3 regions of the Kribbella qitaiheensis genome follow, and region 1 is predicted to be linked to each of the others. Evidence: riboswitches for the same ligand, from Rfam matches in the RefSeq annotation. Region 1 holds a riboswitch; each other region holds the start of a gene.

The links. Region 1 has a riboswitch for cobalamin ahead of F1D05_RS43335 (ATP-binding protein). Riboswitches for the same ligand answer to the same signal wherever they lie in the genome.
Region 2: it holds a riboswitch for cobalamin, as region 1 does, so the genes downstream of both, F1D05_RS19675 (CbtB domain-containing protein) here and F1D05_RS43335 (ATP-binding protein) in region 1, are expected to answer to the same signal.
Region 3: it holds a riboswitch for cobalamin, as region 1 does, so the genes downstream of both, F1D05_RS39845 (ATP cone domain-containing protein) here and F1D05_RS43335 (ATP-binding protein) in region 1, are expected to answer to the same signal.

What each region holds. Positions count from the first base shown of each region.
Region 1 covers NZ_CP043661.1:7,657,314-7,664,904, forward strand. The annotation lists gene cobN (cobaltochelatase subunit CobN) at 1-1,500, shown strand, start outside; gene F1D05_RS42405 (5'/3'-nucleotidase SurE) at 1,544-1,819, shown strand; gene surE (5'/3'-nucleotidase SurE) at 1,707-2,306, shown strand; gene F1D05_RS36260 (hypothetical protein) at 2,364-2,909, opposite strand; gene F1D05_RS36265 (HNH endonuclease signature motif containing protein) at 3,183-4,772, shown strand; cobalamin riboswitch at 4,905-5,042, shown strand; gene F1D05_RS43335 (ATP-binding protein) at 5,356-6,882, shown strand; gene F1D05_RS41605 (VWA domain-containing protein) at 6,986-7,501, shown strand; gene cobO (cob(I)yrinic acid a,c-diamide adenosyltransferase) at 7,501-7,591, shown strand, end outside.
Region 2 covers NZ_CP043661.1:4,188,707-4,196,297, forward strand. The annotation lists gene F1D05_RS19640 (fumarylacetoacetate hydrolase family protein) at 1-290, shown strand, start outside; gene F1D05_RS19645 (class I SAM-dependent methyltransferase) at 339-980, shown strand; gene F1D05_RS19650 (VOC family protein) at 1,003-1,404, shown strand; gene F1D05_RS19655 (hypothetical protein) at 1,983-2,363, opposite strand; gene F1D05_RS19660 (alpha/beta hydrolase) at 2,419-3,666, opposite strand; gene F1D05_RS19665 (histidine phosphatase family protein) at 3,744-4,298, opposite strand; gene F1D05_RS19670 (CbtA family protein) at 4,295-5,062, opposite strand; gene F1D05_RS19675 (CbtB domain-containing protein) at 5,131-5,334, opposite strand; adenosylcobalamin (AdoCbl) riboswitch at 5,385-5,455, opposite strand; gene F1D05_RS19680 (LysE family translocator) at 5,591-6,229, shown strand; gene F1D05_RS19685 (MFS transporter) at 6,232-7,591, opposite strand, start outside.
Region 3 covers NZ_CP043661.1:1,465,334-1,472,924, reverse strand. The annotation lists gene F1D05_RS06685 (ribonucleotide-diphosphate reductase subunit beta) at 1-670, opposite strand, end outside; gene F1D05_RS06680 (ribonucleoside-diphosphate reductase subunit alpha) at 667-2,904, opposite strand; partial or broken gene F1D05_RS39845 (ATP cone domain-containing protein) at 3,323-3,649, opposite strand; cobalamin riboswitch at 3,884-4,021, opposite strand; partial or broken gene F1D05_RS06670 (DinB family protein) at 4,331-4,832, opposite strand; gene F1D05_RS06665 (Fic family protein) at 5,099-5,989, opposite strand; gene F1D05_RS38675 (Fic/DOC family N-terminal domain-containing protein) at 6,051-6,368, opposite strand; gene F1D05_RS06660 (FxLYD domain-containing protein) at 6,623-7,126, shown strand; gene F1D05_RS06655 (class I SAM-dependent methyltransferase) at 7,247-7,591, shown strand, end outside.

The DNA of each region.
Region 1 (7,591 bases):
ACGTTGGCCGATCTGCCCGCGGTGAGCGGCGCGGACGGCGTGGACCTGCTCGAAGCCGTTGCACGCAAGCTCGTCCTCGGCATGGAAACGCTCGGCTGGGACGCAGGGAAGGTTCCGGTCGTCGTCGAGGAGGTGCTCGGTCGCACCTCTGACGGCGTGACCGCGTCGCTGACCTTCGCCGCGACCGAGGTCGTGCCGCGGCTGGGGCGCACGGGCGACGAGCTGACGAACGTACTGCGGGCGCTGGCCGGCCGCTTCGTCGAAGCCGGCCCGTCGGGATCGCCGACGCGTGGTCTGGTGAACGTACTGCCGACCGGGCGGAACTTCTACGCGGTCGACCCGAAGGCGATCCCGAGCCGGAACGCCTGGGACGTCGGCGTCGCACTGGCCGACTCGCTGCTGGCCAGGCACAAGTCGGAGACGGGGGAGTGGCCGCGATCGGTCGGTCTGACCGTCTGGGGGACCTCCGCGATGCGGACCCAGGGCGATGACCTGGCCGAGGTGTTCTGGCTGCTCGGTTGCCGCCCGGTCTGGGACGAGGCTTCCCGCCGCGTGACCGGGTTCGAGATCGTCCCCATCGCCGAGCTCGGCCGGCCGCGAGTGGACGTGACGATCAGGATCTCGGGATTCTTCCGGGATGCTTTCCCGCACGTCGTCGCGCTGCTCGACGAAGCGGTTCGTACCGTCGCGGCCCTCGATGAAGGTGCCGAGGACAACTACCTGAAGGCGCACGTCGACGCGGACGTTGCTGAGGGCAATGACCTGCGATCGTCGACGGCCCGGGTCTTCGGCTCCAAGCCCGGCTCGTACGGCGCCGGCCTGTTGCCGCTGGTCGATGCCCGGAACTGGCGGACCGACGCCGAGCTCGCCGAGGTGTACGCGGTCTGGGGCGGGTACGCGTACGGCAAGGACCTCGACGGTGCGGAGGCTCGGCCGTCGATGGAGCGCGCCTATGCCCGGATCCAGGTCGCGGCGAAGAACGCGGATACGCGGGAGCACGACATCATGGATTCGGACGACTACTTCCAGTACCACGGCGGCATGGTCGCGATGGTGCGGCATCTGACCGGGTCCAACCCGAAGGCGTACATCGGCGACTCCGCGGTACCGGCTCAGGTGAAGACGCGGACGCTGGAGGAGGAGACCAAGCGCGTCTTCCGGGCGCGCGTGGTGAACCCCCGCTGGATGGCGGCGATGCAGCGGCACGGGTACAAGGGCGCCTTCGAGATGGCCGCGACGGTGGACTACCTGTTCGGGTACGACGCGACCGCGGGCGTGGTGGACGACTGGATGTACGAGACGCTCACCAAGGAGTACGTCGCGAACCCGGAGATCGCCGAGTTCTTCCGCAAGTCGAACCCGTGGGCGCGGCACGGCATCGCCGAGCGCCTGCTGGAAGCGGCCCAGCGCGGTCTGTGGGCGGAGCCGACCGACGAAGCGCTGGAGACACTGCGGACGGCAGTCCTCGAAACAGAAGGTGACATCGAGGACCGCGGCTGAGATACGACCTGAGCGTTCGGCGGCCGTGTGATTGGGTGGAGGCATGGTTTCTGAGCAGCTTCGGGTCCTGGTCACCAACGACGACGGCTACCAGGCTCGGGGGATCAGGGCCCTGGCTTCGGCGCTGGCCGCGTACGGGCACGAGGTACTGGTGGTCGCGCCGCTGACGGATCAGAGCGGGGTCGGTACGGCGCGGGCCCGCGTGGGTGAACCGGCCGATCGCGACCGCTACGGAGGATGCCGACGGGGTCACCTACATCGGGGTCGACGGCACGCCGGCGCTCGCTGTCACGATGGCTCGGCTCGGTGCTTTCGGTAAGTCTCCCGAGGTAGTCGTGTCGGGGATCAACCACGGATACAACTTCGGCCCGATCCTGCACTCCGGCACGGTCGGTGCCGCGCTCACGGGCGCGACCCAGGGGATGTCGGGGTTGGCTGTAAGCATCGGCTCCGAGGACCCGCAGTACTTGGAGGTCGCGGCGGAGGTTGCCGTCGAACTGCTCGCCTGGCTGCGCGGCCAGCCGACCGGCACGGTGCTCAACCTCAACGTGCCTGACGTCCCCAAGGCGGAACTTCGTGGTGTCCGGAGCGCCACTCTCGCCGCCGTGAACCCGAGTCGCCTGAAGGCCGGCGTCGCCCCGACCGGCGAGCCGATCATGATCCTGCGCGACCCGGACCCCGCCCAGGACCCCGACTCAGACGAGGCCCTCCTCGCCGAGGGCTACATCACCGTCACGTCGATCACAGGCGTTCAGGCGCTCCCCGACACCGCCGCCGCCGACCACCTCGCCAGGCGCCTGCCCTAGTGCCCCGTGTCGGCAGTTGCACCAAGTGGGATTGAGACAGCTGCGGCCCAGCCAGGCTCAGAGGTCGTTCTGGAAGTCGTAGGTGTAGGGACCGGTGACGAACTTTTCGCTGCTGATGAATTCGACGGTGACCTGGGTCCCCGGTGCGACAGTGTTCGCGCTGCCGGTCAGTGCTGCGACGTCCTTGCCGCTCTTGAAGACTGTGAGAGTGAAGAGATTGCTGCCGCCCTTGCTGTCGTCACCCGTGTAGGTGACACGGGCGACCCCACTGAAGTCTCCGAGGCCGTCGTCCTTGATCCGAATGGAGTCGAGCCGCCAGTCCCCGTTCTGGATCGGCAGAGCCTTCCCGGTCGCAGCAGCCGGGGGAGCAGCCTTCGTGGCCGTCGCTGCCGCGCCCGGCGCGGTGCCCGATTGTGTCTTCGAACCGGAGCTGTTCGTAGCGACAATGATGACAACGAGGATGGCTAGCAGTCCGAGCCCGATGAAGCGCTTCTTCTTGAACCACGGGCGCTGTGCCTTCGCGTACGCTTTGGCCGCCTTCGCGGTGGCCTTCGCCTCGCGGTGATTCTGTGGAACCTGCGGTGAGATGACGGGTCCGCTCATATTTTTCCCCCCATGTGGACGGCGTGCCGAGCCGAGTGCTCCGTCCGAACCTAGGCGTCGGCGTGCTGCATCAGCAGTGCCAAAGGTCCTGACCTTGGGCTCACGGAGAGGCGAATTGTCGGCAAGCAGATGAGACGGCAGCGGACGCAGCCGCCGCCGGCTACTGCCTACCTGGGATGGAGCCTGTTTCCCTTGCTGGGTTGGGTTTTGAGGTTGTCCACAGCCCTTCTCTGGTGTCACTCATTGTCGCCAGAAGGGTCTATAGTCGCTAGCATGTTCGATAGTCCTGTGGAGATGGTGGACGCGTTGACCTCGGTGGTCGGCGCGGACGCTGCTGTGCTGGACGCGGACGAGTTGCTGGGTCAGTTGTCCATGATCTCGCAGTTGGAGTCGGTGCTGGCTGCCCGGAAGGCCGAGCGGATGGTCGGGCTGCATCACGTGTTGGCGGGGACGTCGGCTGATCTGGGTCATGAGTCGCCGCGGCCCGGGGATCGGGCGGCGGGTCCGGCGGAGCGGCGTTGGTCGGGTGATGTGTTGCGGTCGGTGTCGGACGAGATCGGGCTGGTGCTGGGCGCTCACCGCCGGACGGCGGCGCGGTGGCTGAACCGGGCGGCTGTTCTGGTCGAGCGGTTCCCCACCACCCTCGCGCTGCTGCGCGCCGGCGGGTTGCCGGCGGCCGCAGCGCAGCACATCGCCCACGAACTGGCAGTCATTGCCGACGGCGATCTCCGCGCCGGCGTCGAGAAGGTCGTGCTCGCGTGGGGTCAACGCTATGGCTGGGCGCGGATCAAGCAGATCGCACACCGCGAAGCGGCCAAAGTGCTCGCGGAGTACGAGTCGCTGCTGCATGCGCAGCGGCAGCTGGAACGCACCACCTACACGGTGTCCCACGATGGCGGGATGGCCGATCTGGTGGTGTCGACCTCGGCGATCGACATCACCGCCATCATGGCGGCCCTGACCGCGCGTTGTATCGAGCTGCAACGCCAAGGCGATCCCCGCACCCTGGACCAGCTCCGCACCGACCTGGCCGTTGCCCGCCTCCTCGGCCATGACCAAGCCACCGCGGCCCCCGGCGCCGCTGCGGGTGAGGCACCGAACCACCCCGGCCCCTCCACAGCCCACCCCGACCACACCAACAGCGCCCACCCGGGTTCTGAGCCCGCGTCCGGGGACGCCGCGAATGATCGAGGTGCGACCGCCGGCCGAGTTGCTGACGCGGAGACCGCACCGAGTACAGCCTCGGCTGCGGCGCCAGGTGCGCCAGGTGCGGCAGGTGCGGCAGGTACGGCGCCGGGTGCGCCGGGTGTTGCGGCGGGTGTGGCGCCGGGTGCGCCGGGTGTGGCTGGTGCGGTTGGGGTGTTGCCGGAATCGGGGTTGAACCCGGCGGTCGGGGTCCAGGTGGTGATCCACTGCACCTACGCCGAGGCCGAAGCACTCGCCACCGGCGCGGTCTGCACCGGCGGCGAACTCGAAGGCTACGGAACCCTGCCCCAAGACGCCCTCGCGATGGCCTTCACCCGGGCCAAGTTCAGATACAGGTTGACCGACCGGTCCCCGAAGTCCGATCCCGCCCGGTACACACCGAGTCCGGGACTGGACCAGCACGTCCGCGACCGGGACCGGCGCTGCCGGTTCCCCGGCTGCAACGCACGCGTCAAATACTGCGACCTCGACCACCGCGTCCCGTTCCCGAAAGGCCTGACCGACGCCGACAACCTCGAGGCCTTCTGCCGCCAACACCATCGCCTCAAGCACCACGGCAACTGGCAGATCTTCACCACCGACACCGGATCACTGATCTGGATCAGCCCCACCGACCGCGCCTACATCGACCCACCAGCCATACCCCACGCCGCCTGACTTCACCGCACGCCCTCGCATCTTGACGCGCCCTGCACCCACCCTCCCCTTCACCGGTAGAGCGTCGTCCTGCCGGCTTGGTCACAGGCGGTTGCTGGTGAGGTTCGTCTCCGGAGGGTGGGGCGCGCTGGGTGGTGTGGAATGATCGCCGGGACGGTTGGAGAGGAACACCGGTGACGGCCCTGAGGGGCTTAAGTCCGGGGCGGTCCCGCCACTGTGACCGGGTGAGTACCCGGAAGCCAGGACATCTCCCGTCGTCCACCAGGGAGCGCTCTCCGCGTTCCCGGTGAGCCAGGTGCCAAGGCGGGCGTGGATACCCGCAGGACGAAGGGAACCACCGCCCATGCGGCCAGCTCCACCCACCTCACAACCCACCCCCAGCTCTCACCCGGGTTCCGACCCCGCCCCCGTCTCTCACGCCGCCCCGGGTTCTAGCCCCGCCCCGGGCTCTAGCCCCGCCCCGGGCTCTAGCCCCGCCCCGGGCTCTAGCCCCGCCTCCAACTCCCACCCCGCGCCGAACTCCCACCCCGCGCCGGGTCCGCACCCGGCCCCGCTGGCCCCGGGCGCTTCGCACCGTGGGGTGTTGTCGGATGGCTTTCCGTTCACCGCGGTCGTCGGGATGGAGGGGCTGCAGCTCGCGCTGATCCTCGCCGCGGTGTCGCCGGCGATCGGTGGGGTGCTGATCCGCGGCGAGAAGGGGACGGCGAAGTCGACCGCGGTCCGGGCGCTCACCGAGATCCTGCCCGCCGTCGAGGTGGTGACGGGCTGCCGCTTCTCCTGCGACCCGGACCACCCGGCTGCCGACTGTCCCGACGGCCCGCACCAGGTCGGCCCCCACGAGCTCAGCGTCGAGATCGGCCTCGAGAACGGCGGAGAGCGCTCCCTGCGTCCCGCCCGCCTGGTCGAGCTTCCGGTGGGAGCGACGGAGGACCGCGTACTCGGCTCCCTGCATCTCGAGCGAGCGCTCTCCGAAGGCGTCACGGCGTACGAGCCGGGGCTGCTCGCCGCCGCGCACCGCGGACTCCTGTATGTCGACGAGGTCAACCTGCTGCACGACCACCTGGTCGACGTACTCCTGGACGCGGCGGCGATGGGCCGCGCGACGGTCGAACGGGACGGCGTCTCCATCACCCACCCGGCGCGATTCGTCCTCGTCGGCACCATGAACCCCGAAGAAGGCGAGCTCCGCCCGCAGCTGCTCGACCGCTTCGGCCTGACCGTCGACGTCGTCGCGAGCCGCGACCCCGCCGTCCGCGTCGAGGTGATGCGCGCGCGGCTGACCTATGAGGCCGATCCGACCGCGTACGTCGCCCGGTTCGCCAACGCCCAGCGCGAACTCGCCGAGCGGATCGTCAAAGCACAGAGCCTGCTGACGGACGTGATCCTGACCGACGCCGCGCTCCGCCAGATCGCCGAGATCTGCGCGTCGTTCGACGTCGACGGGATGCGCGCAGACCTCGTGACCGCCCGTACTGCGGTCGCGCACGCCGCCTGGTCGGGGCGCACGGTGGTCGAGGTGGAGGACGTACGAGCCGCAGCCAAGCTCGCCCTGCCCCACCGCAAACGTCGCAACCCGTTCGACGCCCCCGGTCTCGACGACGAGCAGCTCGAGCAGGCGATCAACAACAGCACCCCACCCGAACCCGACCCGGACGACGACCCCGAAGGCGGCCCGAACGGCGGCCCCGAGGGCAGCCCGAGCGGTGGCCCGGACAACGGCCCGGGCAACGGCGGCCCAGATGGCGGCCCGGATGATCGAGGCCCCGGAGGGCAAGGCGCCCGATGCCGCGGCGTCCGAGGACGATCCGTCGGCTCTCGACGCGGACCAGGTCTCCGAGCGCGACGCGACGACCCCGCCGAACGCGACGCCCAAGGCGGGCCAGGCCGGACCGACCCCGACCGGTCAGGTCGAGGCAAGCTCCGAGCCCTACAAGGCTCGCCTCCTGAGCGTCCAAGCCGCAGGCGCCGGCGTGGCCGGTCGCCGCTCCCGCGCGATCACCGAAGTCGGCCGCGTTGTCGGCGACCGAGCAAGAGTCGGTCGCGAACCAGGCCGCCCGCACCTGCTCGCCACGATCCGCTCAGCAGCACCCCACCAACACGCCCGTGGTAGGTCAGGCCCCGGCCTCACCGTCCGCGGCAACGACATCCGCCTGGCCGTCCGCGAAGGACGCGAGGGCAACCTCGTCCTCTTCTGCGTCGACGCCTCCGGCTCGATGGGCACGAAGAGGCGGATGGGCGAGGTGAAGACCGCGATCGTCTCTCTCCTCCTCGACGCCTACCAGCGACGCGACAAGGTCGGCCTGGTCACCTTCTCCGGTGCCGCCGCCACGGTCGCCCTGCCGCCGACCGGCAGCGTCGAGACCGCAGTACGGCGGCTGGAATCCCTTCCGACCGGTGGTCGCACCCCGCTCGCCGAAGGGCTTCTGCAGGCAGCCGACGTACTACGAATCGCCGCGATTCGGGATCCGCGGCGCCGGCCGTTGCTGGTGCTGGTCACGGACGGCCGCGCCACGCAAGGTGAGAAGGCGTTCGCGAGAGCGAAGCAGGCAGCCGGTTGGCTGGCGATGCAAGGGATCGCGAGCGTCGTGGTGGACTGCGAACCGCGTCGCGGCGTACGGCTCGGACTGGCCGCCGAGCTGGCGACCGACCTCGGCGCGGAGTACCTGGATCTGGGTGAAGTTGCTGCGGGCAACCTTGTTCGCGCCGTCACGGATCGGAGCGCCGCCTGATGCCACAAGGACAACCGAGCGTCGTACCGAAGGACGGTCTGACCACCCGGCAGCGCCGGAACCGGCCATTGCTGATGGTGCACACCGGTG
Region 2 (7,591 bases), 3.5 Mb from region 1:
CGGCCCTGATCCCGGCCGACGAGGTCGACCCGACGAACCTCGGACTCAGGTCCTGGGTCAACGGCGAGGTCCGGCAGGACTCGAACACCCGGGACATGGTCTTCTCGGTGGCGGCGCTGATCCGCGACCTTTCGCAGTACATGACCCTGGATCCGGGCGACCTTCTCAACACCGGTACGCCGGAAGGTGTCGCGCTGTCCGGCCGGTTCCCGTATCTGTCGCCGGGTGACACCGTCGAGTGCGAGATCGACGGCCTCGGCAAGCAGAAGCAGGCTCTCGGCAAGGCCTGAGTTGCCTGGGCGCCGAAACTGTCGGTGCCCCGTTCTAGCCTCTGCGAGGTGACTTCCTACCTCGACGAGATCCGGGTTTCCTACGACACCGTCGCGACCGACTACGCCAAACTTGTCGGCAGCGCCGGGTCGTGGGAGATCCCGTTGCTGACGAACTTCGCCACACTGGTCGGCTCGACCGGGGCGGTTCTCGACGTCGGCTGTGGACCCGGGCGCGTCACCGGGCTGCTGCAGTCCCTCGGCCTGCCCGCCTTCGGCATCGACCTGTCGCCGGGAATGATCGAGGTCGCCCGCCGCGACTACCCGGACTTCCGCTTCGAGGTCGGCTCCATGACGGCGCTCGACCTGCCCGACGGCGAACTGGGCGGCATCGTCTCCTGGTGGTCCAGCATCCACCTTCCGCCGAACGCGTACGAGACCGCCTTCGCCGAGTTCCACCGCGTGCTGAGACCAGGTGGACAGCTACTCGTCGGCTTCCACGAAGGAACTCAGACCAGACACGTGACCTCGGCGTACGGCGGTCACCCGATGTCGATCTACGTCCACCACCGCACCCCCGACCAGGTCGCGTCCGTCGGTACGGCGGCCGGGTTCACCCCTCACTCCACCTTCGTCACCGACCTGGACAGCACCAGACGAGGCGCCTGCGTCTTCTTCCGCAAACCGGACAATTCGGTGGCAGAGAGCTAGCCGCTTGCAGGAGACTCCGCAGATGACCTCCAAAGTGCGCACAGTCACGTTCGACACCCAGGACCCGCACACGCTGGCAACCTGGTGGGCCAAGGTGCTGAACGGCAAACTCGGTGACGACGATTTCCCCGGTGATCCGGGCGTCTCGGTCACGACCGACTCGATGACCCTGCTGTTCTGGCAGAACCCGGACCCCAAGGCCGTCAAGAACCGCCTCCACCTGGACCTCGAACCAAACACCACCCGCGACGAGGAAGTCGAGTGGCTCCTAACCCTCGGCGCCACCGTCTACGACGACTGGCGAGCCCCGGACGAACGCGAACCAAACGCGCCGGCGGGCTCCGGCTACGTTGTCATGCTCGACCCCGAAGGCAACGAATTCTGCGTCCTCCGAGGCACCAGCGAACGCGCCACCACCAGCTAGCACTACGCCCTCCCCGGCTCCTCCGTCGCCGCCTCGGGTCGCTGAGGTGAGCCGGGCCGGTGGTGCTCCGGCGAGGCGAGCCGCGTTGGTGGCGCTCCGGCGAGGCGAGCCTGGTTTCGCGGTCTCCCGCGGAGAGGAATGAGCCGCCCGGGCGTCGTTGGCTTAGCTGGCTGGATCCTGGGAGGTGAGCGCTGCTCGGGGTGGGCGGTCAAGTCGGCCGAAGGCTTGGGGGAGGCGATCGTGGTCTTGTTGCTGGGGGCAACTGCTGGTGGGGTGGGTTTCGCGCTAGCTGGAAACCTTTTGTCTGCAGGTGCAAGTTTGTTTCCACTGAGGCGCCACGCAGGCCGATTCGGGTCCGATTCGGCCGTGATCGGGTTCGTCGAGAGCGACCCCGGCTCATTTCGGGGTGGACCGGACCGCCAGCAAGGCAGTCGTCGGCCAGTAGCCGACCAATACCCAGCCGGCCACGCTCATTCCCGCCTGATCCCGACCAATCCCGCCTCGGCTCGGCAGCCGTTTCGAGACGACTGCCTGGCTGGAGGTGCGGTCGGCGGACCAGGAGGTGGCATGGGGCGGGGCTAGGCGGAGTACGGGGTGTCGCCGGTGAAGGTTATGCGCCAGTCGGTGAGCCAGGCGTGGACGGCGACCGTGTAGCCCTCGCGGGTGGCTGCCAGGCGGTGGTGGCCGGCTTCCTGGGGGGCGATCTCGGTGGTCCAGCCGCGGGCGGTCAGGGCGGAGGCTGCGGTGGTGATGGCAGCCGCTGGGTCTGGAGTCACGTCGGGTTCACCGGTTTCGACGGTAATTGAGCAGATCGTGGCCGGGCCGCGGCCGTCGAAGAGGGCGCCAGGGTTGATCGGGCCGGGGTCGTGGGTGATGACGGGAGTTTGACCCGGTACTACGGCTGCCGCGACTGCGAGCAGTTCGGTACGGAGCACCTCGCGTGCTTCGGGCAGTGTCATCGCGTCGGCTCCACCGCTCGTGCGTCGGTGGAGGTCGACCCCAACGCACACGCCGTCATCGGCTTGGCCTTTCTGGACGCCGCGTATGGGCGCGGCCTACCGGCTTCGACGGGATTCGGCCGGGGCGGCTTCCGTCTGCGTTCGCGCGTACCTGGTTCGGGTGGGAGCGTTTGGTCAGGGACACGACTCCGTCATACACCTTGCCGGCGGCTGCCGCGGCGCTGTTGAACGGGTCGGCCCAGGAAACTCCCAGTGCCAGCTTCGACTCCTGTGACCGGCTGGTGTCGGTGGTGGTGATGTGCGCCAGGTCGCCGCGGACCACCCGGCCGATGTTGCGGAGCGCCTCGCTGTTCTGGCGGTAGTACTCGTTGTGCCAATGCACCGAGACGGCCTCGTCGTTCGTCGCCATCCGGATCGCGTCCGGGAAGGTCGCCGGGTCCGGGCCGTGCCACTCGCTGTAGGACACGTAGTCGCCGGGCGCGCGTTCGACGTACAGTCTGGTCGGCTCCGGGACGAAATCCGAGGCCTGGTTGACGAATTTGGTGATTCCGGGGCTGCCGGTGAGTACCACCCGGTCCACCCGGACGCCCTGCATCATCCCTTGACCGACCACATCTGTACCGTAGCTGTGCCCGACCAAGGTGACCTTTGCCTCCGGCAACCTCTCGGTGTCCAGGCCGGCATTGAATCGGCGCAGCGCCGGCCCAGCCTGAATCGCGGATCGCTTACTCGCCGCCTCCCGCAGACCCTGCGGCGAGTCGTAGTCGAGCCACAGCACCGCGGCCGTACCGGGCCCGGCCTCATGCCGGATCAGATCGGCCCGATCCACCTGCCCACGCAGCGTTTCGAGGTTGTTGCCCATCCCCGGAACCAGGACGGCGATGTTGCGCGCCCGATCGAGATCTCCCAGTACTTCGACCGCCCGGCCCTGCCCGTCCGGCTGGATCGCGAGGAACTGACGGTCCCGGAGCACCTTCGCAACGTTGCCTGAAGCATCTACCTCGGCGCTCGCGACCGGCGTCAGCAGCTCGTCAAGGGTCTCCAGCCGCTTGCGCTCATGCTCCCCCACCGGCCCCGCGGCCCGCAGCCGATCGCGGGCGTCGACGAGCCGGAGGTGGTTCGCGCGATACCGGAGTACGGCCGGTGCGCCGTCGAGCGAGCCGACCTCGTCGGGCCGCGTCTCCGCGAGCCGAAGCGCGACGTCAGGTGCCAGCGAAGCGAAGTACGAACGTGTCTCGTACGCCGCTACCTCGGCGGGCAGCTCCTGCACCCGCCGGACCAGCAGCTCGAACTCGTCCGCCATCGCGACTCCCCGTCAGCGCTCCGTGACTCAAAGGTCTCCGAAGTCTGACATTGGAACTCTCTAACGGGAAGACCCGATTATCCGAAGACGAGTGACCAAGCTCCGGTGTGGGCGGACAGGTGGACCACCGAAAGCGGTCGCACGTCGACGTGCCGGAGGGATTCAGCCGGCGCTTCGAGCACGTACAGAACCGCCGCTCGGACCACCGCCGGATGCACGACCGCGACCACGTTCTTGGCGCCATCCTCGGAGGCCGAGGACAAGTCACCCAGCCAGTCGGCGACCCGGATGAGCACGTCGTTCGCGCTCTCGCCGCCGGGCGGTGCCGTGTGCGGATGCTCCAGCCAGCCGCCCACCTGCTGCGGATCCGCGGTCAGCAACTCCTCCAGGCTGCGCCCGGTCCAGTCGCCGTACTCGCGGTCCCGCAGCGCCACCTCGACCTTCGGGGTGAGTCCGAGCGCCTCCGCGGTCTTCACCGCGGCCGGTTCCGGCCCTGCGAACACCTCGTCCGCGTTCAGCTTCAGCTCGCGAGCAGCTTCGAGACTGGCGGCATCCGGCTCGGCAGCGCCGCCGAGGACAAGCCCTCGCAGCGCCGGAGTGAGCGCGTGGGCGACCAGAGTCAGTGCGGTCAAGCGGCGACCACCTTCGAGTCAACGGCTACCGGCGTACGACGGTCGACCGCCGCAGCGTATCCGATTCCGAGCAGCGTCCACAGCACCGTCTGCGTCCCCAGCGAGGCGAGTCGGAACTGCCAGAGCAAGGTCGCCGGGAAGGTGTCGGGCACCTCGTTGATCTTGGGCAGGATCAGGTACCCCACCACGACGGTCGCCACCAGCGCAACGCCACCGCCGGCCAGCCGGATCCACGGCAGCTCGCCGAACCGCTGCACCCACCGCGACGCGGTGACACCGGCCCAGACAGCGAGCAGGCCGATCACCAGCGTGAGCAGGTACGTCACCGTTCGCTTGGTGATGGTGTCCGGATCACCGACCGCGGGCGGGTTCGGCGGGTACTTGAAGAACGGCACGAGCACGATCCCGATGTAGCCCGCGGCGGCCAGGCCGAGCGCGGCGTACGTGTCGCTCTTGGTCCGCAGCTTGCGCCGGAGCAGGGTGAAGCCGACGGCGAAGATGCCGCCGAGCGCCACGCCGTACAGGGAGGTGGCGAGGAAGAGTCCGGCTCGCTGACCGTCACGGCTGACGAGTGGCTTCTCCCCCTCCGCGTGCTCGTGCTCGGCGCCGGTGTCATGGGAGTGCGCGGACGCGTTGGCCTCTTCGATCGCGATCGCGGAGTCGATCCGCGGCTCGCCCGTCACGTAGGCGAAGGTTCCGGCCAGCAGGCCGGCGAAGAGTCCGACGATCAGTCCGCGCACCAGGAGGGATCCGAAGGTACGCATGGCAGACCTGTCTTTCCGAAGGCCCGAGTCCGGGCCGAGGACGTACTGAGGGTGGTTAGACAGAACTGCTAGTGGCAGGGCACGCCGAGCAGGTGGCGGCCGTCGTGCATCAGCTCGTGCATGTACATGCCTGAGCGGGACAGCGCGCCCTGGTCGAAGCCGACCAGGTAGGCGAGCATCAGCGCCAGGCCCACGGTCAGCAGGGCGAGTGCCAGCAGACGCGGCGAAAGAGCCGGTACGGCGACAGACGTGGCGGAAACAGGTGTGTTCATCTGGACCTCCTAGGGAAGTGCGCGTCCCCTTCGAAAGGCTGCTGGTGTCCGAGCGTCCTGACTTACGAGCTGAGCTCGCTCACAGTGGCGCGGCCGTACCGGACTTTCACCGGTTTCCCTCATGGCACCGCAGGTTGTCCCCCGAACCGTAGCCGTCGCGTTCCGTCAGGGTCAACGGACCGCGGCGCGGCGGGTGATGTTTCCCACCCATCGAAACCCAGCTGCAAAGTGCTGCGACGGAGCTTACGGTTGGCAGATGCCGTCAGCTCACCACCTGATCGCCTTCGCGATCACCGCCCTGATCATCATCATCGTGCCGGGCCCGAGCGTGCTGTTCATCGTCGGCCGGGCGCTCGCCGTCGGCCGCCGTGAGGCGGTGCTGACCATGCTCGGCAACACCGCCGGCGCCTCCGTCATGCTGGTCGCCGTCTCACTCGGCCTCGGCACCCTGATCGCCGCGAGCGCGATCGTGCTGACGATCGTGAAGCTGGCCGGCGCGGCGTACCTGATCTATCTCGGCGTCCACGCCTTCCGGACTCGCAAGTCGCTCGCCGCGGCACTGGCCGGCGAGGTCAAGCCGGGCAGCGCCAGGCGCGTACTACGGCAGGGCTTCCTGGTCGGCGTCACGAACGCCAAGACCGCTGTCTTCTTCGCCGCCGTCCTGCCGCAGTTCGTCGACAAGGAGGCCGGATCCGCGACGCTTCAGATCCTGCTTCTCGGCCTGATCTTCATCACCATCGCGCTGTGCTCCGACGGCCTGTGGGCCCTGCTGGCGGGCACCGCTCGCGAATGGTTCGCCAGCTCCCCCCGCCGCCTCGAGCTGGTCGGCGGCACCGGCGGCCTGATGATCATCGGCCTGGGCGCCAGCATCGCCGTCACCGGCTCGAAGGAGTAGCACTACCGGGCTGTACGCCGGGCAGCGAGAACGCCGACGAGGGCGATGAGTGCCGGCAGTCCGAAGGCAGTCAGGTAGGCCGCGATCGGCCAGTGCGGCTCGATGACGGCGAAGACCGAGCCGCCGATGGCGAGCACAGTTGCCGTGGCCAACGAGTCGCTGAGTGACAGGGCCGAGCTGTTCGCGCCCTGCTCCTCGCGGCTCGAGTACTCCAGGACCAGCACCGACACGGTCGGGAACACCGTGCCCATCCCGAGTCCGGTGAGGCTCCAGCCGAGCACGCCGACCAGGACCGGCACGTTCGGGTTCAGCGTCAGTGTCGCCGTCACGATGCCGAGCACGATCGAGACCATCCCGGCCTGCAGGAAGACCGCGTGCGAGAACGGCTGCTTCGGACGTCCGCGGTACCAGGAGGCGGCGGTCCAGCTGAGTGCGCTCACCGTCAGAACCAGCCCGGCGTACGTCGGCGACAGTCCACGCTCACGGGTCAGCATCAGCGGCAGGAACACCTCTGCACCGAACCCGGACGCAGCCACCAAACCCCGCAGCGCGATCACCGAAGGAAGTCCCGACGCCAGCTTGAACGTCCCACTCGGCAACAGCTTCGGCGCGAACGCGACAACTCCGGCCAGACCCGCTATGAGCAACGCAACCTGCAGTACGCCGTGCTGCTGCCCGCCGTAGCTGAGCACTCCGACACCGACCGCCGCGACGACCGCCCATACCGCCTGCTTGCCCCAGATCCTCTGATCGCGCTGCTCGGTCACGGTCCCCGCGTGAGCCAGACCCGGTCGCATCACCAGCGCCGCCGGGATCGCCATCGCCGGTACGGCGAGGAAGACGATCCGCCAGCTCGAGTGCTCCACGATGAGCCCGGCGATGACGGGTCCGACCAGGGACGGCACGACCCAGCCAGTGGCGAAAGCGGCGAAGATCTTCGGCCGGAGCCTGGCCGGGTAGAGGTGACCGACCACGACGTACATGGCGACCGTGAGCAGGCCTGCCCCGAAGCCCTGGACGAAACGGCCGATGACGAGGACCTCCATCGACGGCGCGAGGCCGGCGATCAGCAGGCCGGCCAGGAACCAGCCGGTGCCGTGCCACAGCGGGCGGGTCGGCCCCTTCAGATCGCTCCAGGTGCCGGAGACCACCATGCCGACGACGCCGGATGCCAGCGGTCCACCGAAGGCGAGCGCGTAGAGCGGCAGACCGTTCAGCGCCTGCGCCACCGTCGGCATCGCGGTGGCGACCGCGAGCGCCTCGAACGCGACCAGCACGGTCAGCGCGACCATCCCGATCGTGAGAGCGCGGTACTGCGGCGCAAGCACGCCTGGCAGACGGCCGGCGCCGCGCTGATCGATG
Region 3 (7,591 bases), 2.0 Mb from region 1:
TCTTGTTCCGCCGGCCGAGCGACAGGATCTGCGCGAAGCCGGTGTAGAACCACATCCCCTCGAAGACCACGTAGAACGCGATCAGATCGCGGAGGAAGTCGGTGTCGGTCTCCGGCGTACCGGTCTTGAAGTCGGGATCCTCCAGGTGCTGGGTGTACTTGAGCGCCCAGGCATCCTTGTCGGAGATCGACGGCACCTCGCGGTACATGTTGAACAGCTCACCCTCGTCCAGCCCGAGCGACGTGCAGATGTACTGGAAGGTGTGCGTGTGCACGGCCTCTTCGAACGCCTGGCGGAGCAGGTACTGACGGCATTCGGGGTTGGTGAGCTGGCGGTAGACCGCGAGCACGATGTTGTTCGCGACCAGCGACTCCGCGGTGGCGAAGAAGCCGAGGTTGCGCTTCAGCATCAGCCGCTCGTCCTCGGTCAGGCCGTCCTTGGCCCCTGTCGGACGCTGCCACAGCGCGATGTCGGCCTGCATCGAGACCTCGGTCGGCATCCAGTGGTTGTTGCACCCGGCAAGATATTTTTCCCAGGCCCACTGGTACTTCAACGGCAGCAGTTGATTCACGTCCGCGCGGGCGTTGATCATCGCCTTGTCGGCGACCTCGATCCGGGAAGCGCCGACGGCGATCGAACCGAGTCCGGTCACGTTGCTGGTGGTGGTCATTGGCAGGCCTCGCAGTCGGGGTCGTCGATCAGGCAGACGGCAGGTGCATCGAGCAATGAATCGTCCATCGGTACTTCGGGCGCCGGCGCCGGGGGAGTGGCCGGTACTGCGCTGGTCGTGATCGGCGATGCGACGGGAGCCGGCGTTGGAGTTGCCGCGACCGGTGCGGCTGCGACCGGTACTGCGTTGAGCCGGCCGTCCGTCCCTTGCAGGGTGGACTTCTCCACGTGGGTGGCCGACTGCGAGCGCAGGTAGTAGGTCGTCTTCAGCCCGTAGCGCCAGGCTGAACGGTAGAGCTCGTCGAGCGCCTTGCCGGACGGAGCCGACATGTAGAGGTTCAGCGACTGGGCTTGGTCGAGCCACTTCTGCCGACGCGATGCCGCCTTGATCAGCCACATCGGGTCCATCTCGAAGGCCGTCGCGTACAGCTCCCGCAGATCGGCCGGGACGCGATCGATCTGGGACAGGATGCCGTCGTGGTACTTCAGGTCCGACACCATCACCGCGTCCCACAACCCCCGCGCCTTCAGGTCGGCGACCAGGTACGGGTTGGCGACGGTGAACTCGCCCGACATGTTCGACTTGACGAACAGGTTGCGGTAGATCGGCTCGATCGACTGGCTCACGCCGCAGATGTTGGAGATCGTCGCGGTCGGCGCGATCGCCAGCACGTTCGAGTTGCGCATGCCGTCGCGGAGCACCTTCACCCGCAGTACGTCCCAATCGAGCTCCTTGCCGGTGTCGACGGTCAGATCGCCGTTGCGGGCCTGCCGCAGCAGCTCCAGCGAGTCGATCGGCAGGATGCCCTGGCTCCACAGTGATCCGTCGTACGTCTGGTATCGGCCGCGCTCGGCGGCCAGGTCGCTCGAGGCCTCGATCGCGTGGTAGCTGATCTGCTCCATCGAGCTGTCGGCGAACGCGACGGCGGCGTCGGAGCTGTAGGGGATGCGCAGCGCGAAGAGCGCGTCGGCGAAGCCCATCAGGCCGAGGCCGACCGGACGGTGCCGCTGGTTCGCGCGCTCCGACTCCGGCGTGGTGTAGAAGTTCACGTCGATCACGTTGTCGAGCATCCGGACTGCCGTCTTCACGGTGTCGCGGAGGAGTTCGCCATCCAAACCAGCGGCTGTGAGGCCGGTCCCGGTCAGGTGCGCGACCAGGTTGACCGAGCCCAGGTTGCAGACCGCGGTCTCGTCGACGGTGGTGTTCAGGGTGATCTCGGTGCACAGGTTCGACGAGTGGACCACGCCGTCGTGCTGCTGCGGCGAGCGCAGGTTGCACGCGTCCTTGAAGGTGATCCACGGGTGACCGGTCTCGAACAGCACGGTCAGCATCCGGCGCCACAGGTCGACGGCCTTGACCCGGCGGAACACCCGGATCTCGCCGCGATCCGCTGCCCGCTCGTAGCTCTCGTACGCCGTGGCGAAGGCCGCGCCGTACAGGTCGTGCAGGTCCGGGACCTCGTCGGGGGAGAACAGGGTCCAGTCGCCACCGGCCTCGACCCGCTGCAGGAACAGGTCGGGCACCCAGTTCGCGGTGTTCATGTCATGGGTACGACGGCGCTCGTCGCCGGTGTTCTTGCGGAGGTCGAGGAACTCCTCGATGTCCATGTGCCAGGTTTCGAGGTACGCGCAGACCGCACCCTTGCGCTTACCTCCCTGGTTGACCGCGACGGCGGTGTCGTTGGCGATCTTGAGGAACGGTACGACGCCCTGCGACTCGCCGTTGGTGCCGCGGATCTTGGCGCCGATGCCGCGGACCGGGGTCCAGTCGTTGCCGAGTCCACCGGAGTACTTGGCGAGCAGCGCGTTGTTGCGGATGCCGGCGAAGATGCCGGACAGGTCGTCGTCGACCGTGGTCAGGAAGCAGGACGACAGTTGCGGCCGCGTCGTTCCGGAGTTGAACAGGGTCGGCGTCGAGGACATGAACCGGAACGAGCTGAGCAGCTCATAGAACTCGAGCGCGCGCTCCTCGCGGTTCTCTTCCTTCAAGGAGATCCCCATCGCGACCCGGAGGAAGAAGGCCTGCGGCAGCTCGAACCTTGTTTTGTCGATGTGCAGGAGATAGCGGTCGTAGAGGGTCTGCAGGCCGAGGAAGGCGAAGTCGAGGTCGCGCTCCGGCTTGATCGCCGCGGCCAGCCTGGCCAGATCGAAGGTGGCCAGCTCGGGGTCGAGCAGCCCGGCCTCGATCCCGGTCTGGATGTAGAGCGGGAAGTAGTCGACGTACGCCGTGGCCATGTCGGGCCTGGCTCGCCTGCCGCGGCTCACCGTGCACGCGGCCGAGCGTCTCGCGACGAATCTGGTCGAGCAGCAACCGGGAGGCGGCGAAGCTGTACTCCGGCTCGGTCTCGACGTAGCCGCGGGCCGCCATCACCAGGGCGAGCTCGACCTCGTGCTGGGCGATGCCGTCGTAGCAAGAGCCGAGCGTCTCGTTCAGGATCAGCTCGGCGTCGACCGATCCGAGACCCGCCGCTGCCTCGGCGACGATCACGCGCAGGCGCTCGACGTCGAGCGGTGCGCTGGTGCCGTCGGCCGCGCGGACGTTGATGACCGGCTTGGTGCTGAGCTCGGCCGCTGTGTCGGGCGTCCGGGCTTTGGTGCGCTCCTCGCGGTACAGCACGTAGGCGCGGGCGACCTGGTGCTCGCCGGCCCGCATCAGGGCGAGCTCGACCTGGTCCTGGATGTCCTCGACCTGCACGCTGCGCCGCGCGTCGCCGCGGCTGGTGAGGGTGGTGACAACGCGGTCGGTCAGGTCGGTGACGAGATCGCGGACCCGATGGCTGCTGCCGGCCTCGGTGCCCTCGACGGCCAGGAAGGCTTTGCTCAGGGCGACCGAGATCTTGGTCGGGTCGAACGCGGCGCTGCTGCCGTCACGGCGTACGACGGTCAGCTGGTTCGGTGCCGACTGACCGGGTGCGCCATTGGTCGGCTGGCCGCTGGCCGGTTGGCCGATGGTCGGTTGGGATGGCGAAACGATGGTCACAAGCGCTCTCTCCACGCGAGTCTTTTGACGACCGGGACCCGGGAGTGGAGCGCACGACGGGACAGGGTCGATCAGCGCGCGCGGCACCCCGGCCTGGGGTGCTCACGACCCGATGGGGTGCTAGGTGCCGACCCGCGTCTTACGACCCGGTCCGGGGCTGCTGCCCACCATCTTGCTGATCTTCTGCTGTCACGCCCTGCGGCCCGCCCTCGAGGCCTCGGACAGCGTGCGCCGGCGGCACACGCACCGGCGACAGGTATTCGGGCTCACGGAGCACATTCCCCGCTTACCGCTGCGGGGCAGCTTCGGATTTCCACCGGATTCCCCTGTTCGCCAGTAGTAGAGACTTTAGCCACAGAACCCCCACATGTAGTGCCGCGACGCGCCGCGTGTCGCACATCTTGTGGAAATCATCTCAGCACGCCGCGATGTCAAGATGGGACCTGGCCACCAAGACGCTCTCCTGAGCGGTGGTTGGAGAATCCGCGCCCTGGCGGCCAGGCGTTCTGGTCCGGAAGCCCGAGCGGATCGGGCTGCCGGAACGAGTGGGACTGTCGAGGCGGCTCAGATCGCCGGGACGGGTCGGACAAGCGGTGCAGGTCAGGCTGCCGGGGCAGGTCAAGTCGCCGAGGTAGCTCAGGTCGGCGATGGTCGGTCCCGTGCTGGTTGGTCCGGCGCTGGTTAGGCGGCGAGGGCATGGAGGTCCTGCAGGGTCATGATCTCGGAGCCGTGGTGGATGAGTTCGCGGTTGAGGCGTAGGACGACATGGCCGAACGGCTCGGAAGCGTCGAGTTCGGTTGCCTGGCTGATGCCGACCGTCATCGCCTGCTCCTCGTCCAGTCCGGCAATCGACTCCTGCCAGGCATCGACCCAGTGCGCGAGCCAGGCGACCGCGTCCTGGGCGTTGCCGTGCAGGGTGATGTCGGCCCGGCCCCTGCCTGCTGGCGCCGAAGGTCCACTCCCAGCGCTCGAAGAAGGTCTCGGTCAGATGGGCGATCAGCCAGGCGATGGTCCGCGGTCCGCGGTGATCCGGCTCGTCCGGCCACTGCGCGACCCACTCGCCGGACCCCATCGATCTGAAGCGCCCGGCGTACTGCCGTCGTACGACGGTCAATGCCTGGCTGCTCGGGCGCCAGAAGTACTGCTCGTCGGTCAGCGCGGCGAGCCGCCCGGACAACACCATCCAGCTGAAGCCGAGCTGTCCCCGCACCATCGCCATCGCGGACGGTCGCTGCAGGATGTCCCAGTCGAACGGCTCCGGCATCACAGTTCCTCACACTCCCCGTTTGATCGAGCTTCGAACGTATGTTCGAATTGAACCTCGACCGACGAGCGGAAGTCAACTCACGAAGGTGTGTCGGTCGTGGCGCCCGGCCACGCGATCTGCTAGTCGATCGCGCGGCAGTTTGCTGTGCGAAGAGGAGGCGGCGATGGGCCGGTCCACGCGGGTCAGGGCCGGTTGGGGCTTGATGGCACTGGACGGTTCGGAGGTTCGATGCGGGTGTCGGCGGCGGGGCTGGCGAAACGGCGTTCCAGGAGGGTGAATGCATCGATGAGTTCGGGGGCTTCGTAGACGCGGTTGCGGCGCGCGTCGGTGACCTCGCGCAGTACGCCGGCGGCGGTCAATCGGGTGAGGGCCTGGTTGGCGGCCTGCTGAGATCTGTCGATCAGCCGGGCTGCTGCCGCGAGGGTGAGAACAGGGGCTGCCGGCAACGTGTTGATGAGCAGGTCAGCGGCGGACCCGGCTCGTACCGGAGCTGCTCTCTCCCGCCAAGCGGACTTGAGCTCCGAGGCGGTTCGCTCGAAGCGGGCAGCCTCGGCTGTCGCATGACTGCACGCGATGGCGAACATGAGTAGCCACCGGTTGGCCGCAGTACGGGCTCGTGGATTTGTCGCCTTTCCCGTGTGCCGGAACGCGGTGAGCGCTTCGACGTACTGCGTGGCGTGGGTCGCCAGCGATAGTGAGACCGGTGGAACGGTCCGTTCGACGAGTCCCTCGGCGCGCAGGATCAGGTGGATCAGCGCGCGCCCGGTACGACCGTTGCCATCGGCAAAGGGATGGATCGTCTCGAACTGGGCATGCGCGATCCCCGCCTTCGCCAGCACGGGCAACCGCGACTCGCGGATGAACGCCATCAGGTCCGCCAGCAGTTCAGGTACCAGCTGCGCGGGCGGTGGAACGTAGTACGCCTCGGCGGGGGAGCGGCCACCGATCCAGTTCTGCAGGAAACGCACCTCACCGCCGTACTCCGGCGTCGGCGAATGCGCCATCAATCGCCGATGCGCTTCGAGCAGATGCTCCACCTCGAGCTTGTCGCCGGTCTCCACGGACTCGGTCACCCAGGTCATCGCATCGACTGCGCCGAGCACCTCGTCGGCGGTGACATCGTGATGCCGAGCATCACCCCTCAGCGCCTCGGCCCTTGAGCAACCGCCGCGCCCCAACCACAAGCCCTTCGATCTGCGACGACCCAACCGCCTCGGCCCGCAACAACAACCGCGCCAACGCTTCACTATTGGTCAGTACCGCGGCCGTCGCATCCAGCCGCGCAAGATCCCCGGCCGCATCCTCCAACGCTGCCAGCACCTCGTCGTCGAGATCGAACTCCCGCCCAACCAGCGGATCCGGAAAGTACAACTCGTACGACCCGCCCAGCCGTTCAGCCCGGGTGAACCCATCCGGGTGCCCCGGCCACCGATGCAACTCCACCCGAGCCATGAACCCGAGTATCCGTTGTTCAAGGTTAAGTGGCAACCTTGAACAAGAAGTACCTCGGCAAATGCTGTGCACTCAATCAGTGAGACCGAATCGTGATTACCCAGCGTGGCGATCAGGCGTATGGTCGCCTGCAGTGAACGGGCCGGGGGAACGACTTCTGGTCGCGGCCCGGAGCGCACTGTCCATTGCATGAGGGGGAACTCGTGACGCATGACTCGCAGCAGCAGCCTGCCCAATTCCAGCCGCCTGGACAAATGCCACCGCCTGGTCAATACCAGCAGCCGGGGCAGTTTCAGCCGCCATATTTCCAGCCGCCGAAGAAGAAGCACACCGTCAGGAACGTGTTCCTGGTGCTGCTGACTTTGGCGGTGCTCGGAGTCGGCGGCTGTGTGGCCTTCCTGGGGAAGGCCGCGGATGACATCTCGAAGGGGATCGACGACACCACGGCCCGCAACGCACCGCGCGATGTGAAGGCCGGCCAGGCCTTCTCGATCGGCAAGCACGAGACGCTGGCCGGCTGGGCGGTCAAGAACGAGCTCGGCATGTTCTCGATCACCGGCAAGGTGAAGAACGTCAGCGACGCGACGTCCACGGCCTTCCTGCATTTCAAGTTCCTGACCAAGGACGGTGAAGTCCTGGGGAATGTCGACTGCAATAGCAGCGACCTGGAGCCAGGGCAGACAGCTGTCATGAACTGCGTTCCGGATGGGAAATTCAGTACGGCGTACGCGAAGATCACCGCCGAAGCGACCTTCTGACAGCGGGCGGGAGATCGGTAGCAGGGTCTCCCGCCGGCTCGCTCACAGGCAGTGAGAACTCCGGCCGCTGCACCCCGCGCTGGAGAGACTGGTTTCTCAGCGTGACGAGGAGGCGGTTCGGTGGGACTGGAAGCGGATGTACTGCGGATGGTGGCGGCCAACGAGGCGGACTGGGACGCGCGGGCGGCGTTGCACGCGGCCAGTGAGTTCTACGACCGGCCGGCGGACTTCTGGTTCGCCGAGTACGAGTGGGAAGACCTCGGCGAGCTGGAGGGGCGCGACATAGTACACCTGCAGTGTCATCTCGGCACCGAGACGATCGCCTTCGCTCGACGAGGCGCGCGGACCGTGGGCCTCGATCTGTCGGCGAAGTCGCTGGAAGAAGCTCGCCGGATCGCGGCTGCTGCGGAGGTGGACGTCGAGTATGTGTACGCCAACGTGTACGACGCGGCGGAGGCGCTGCAG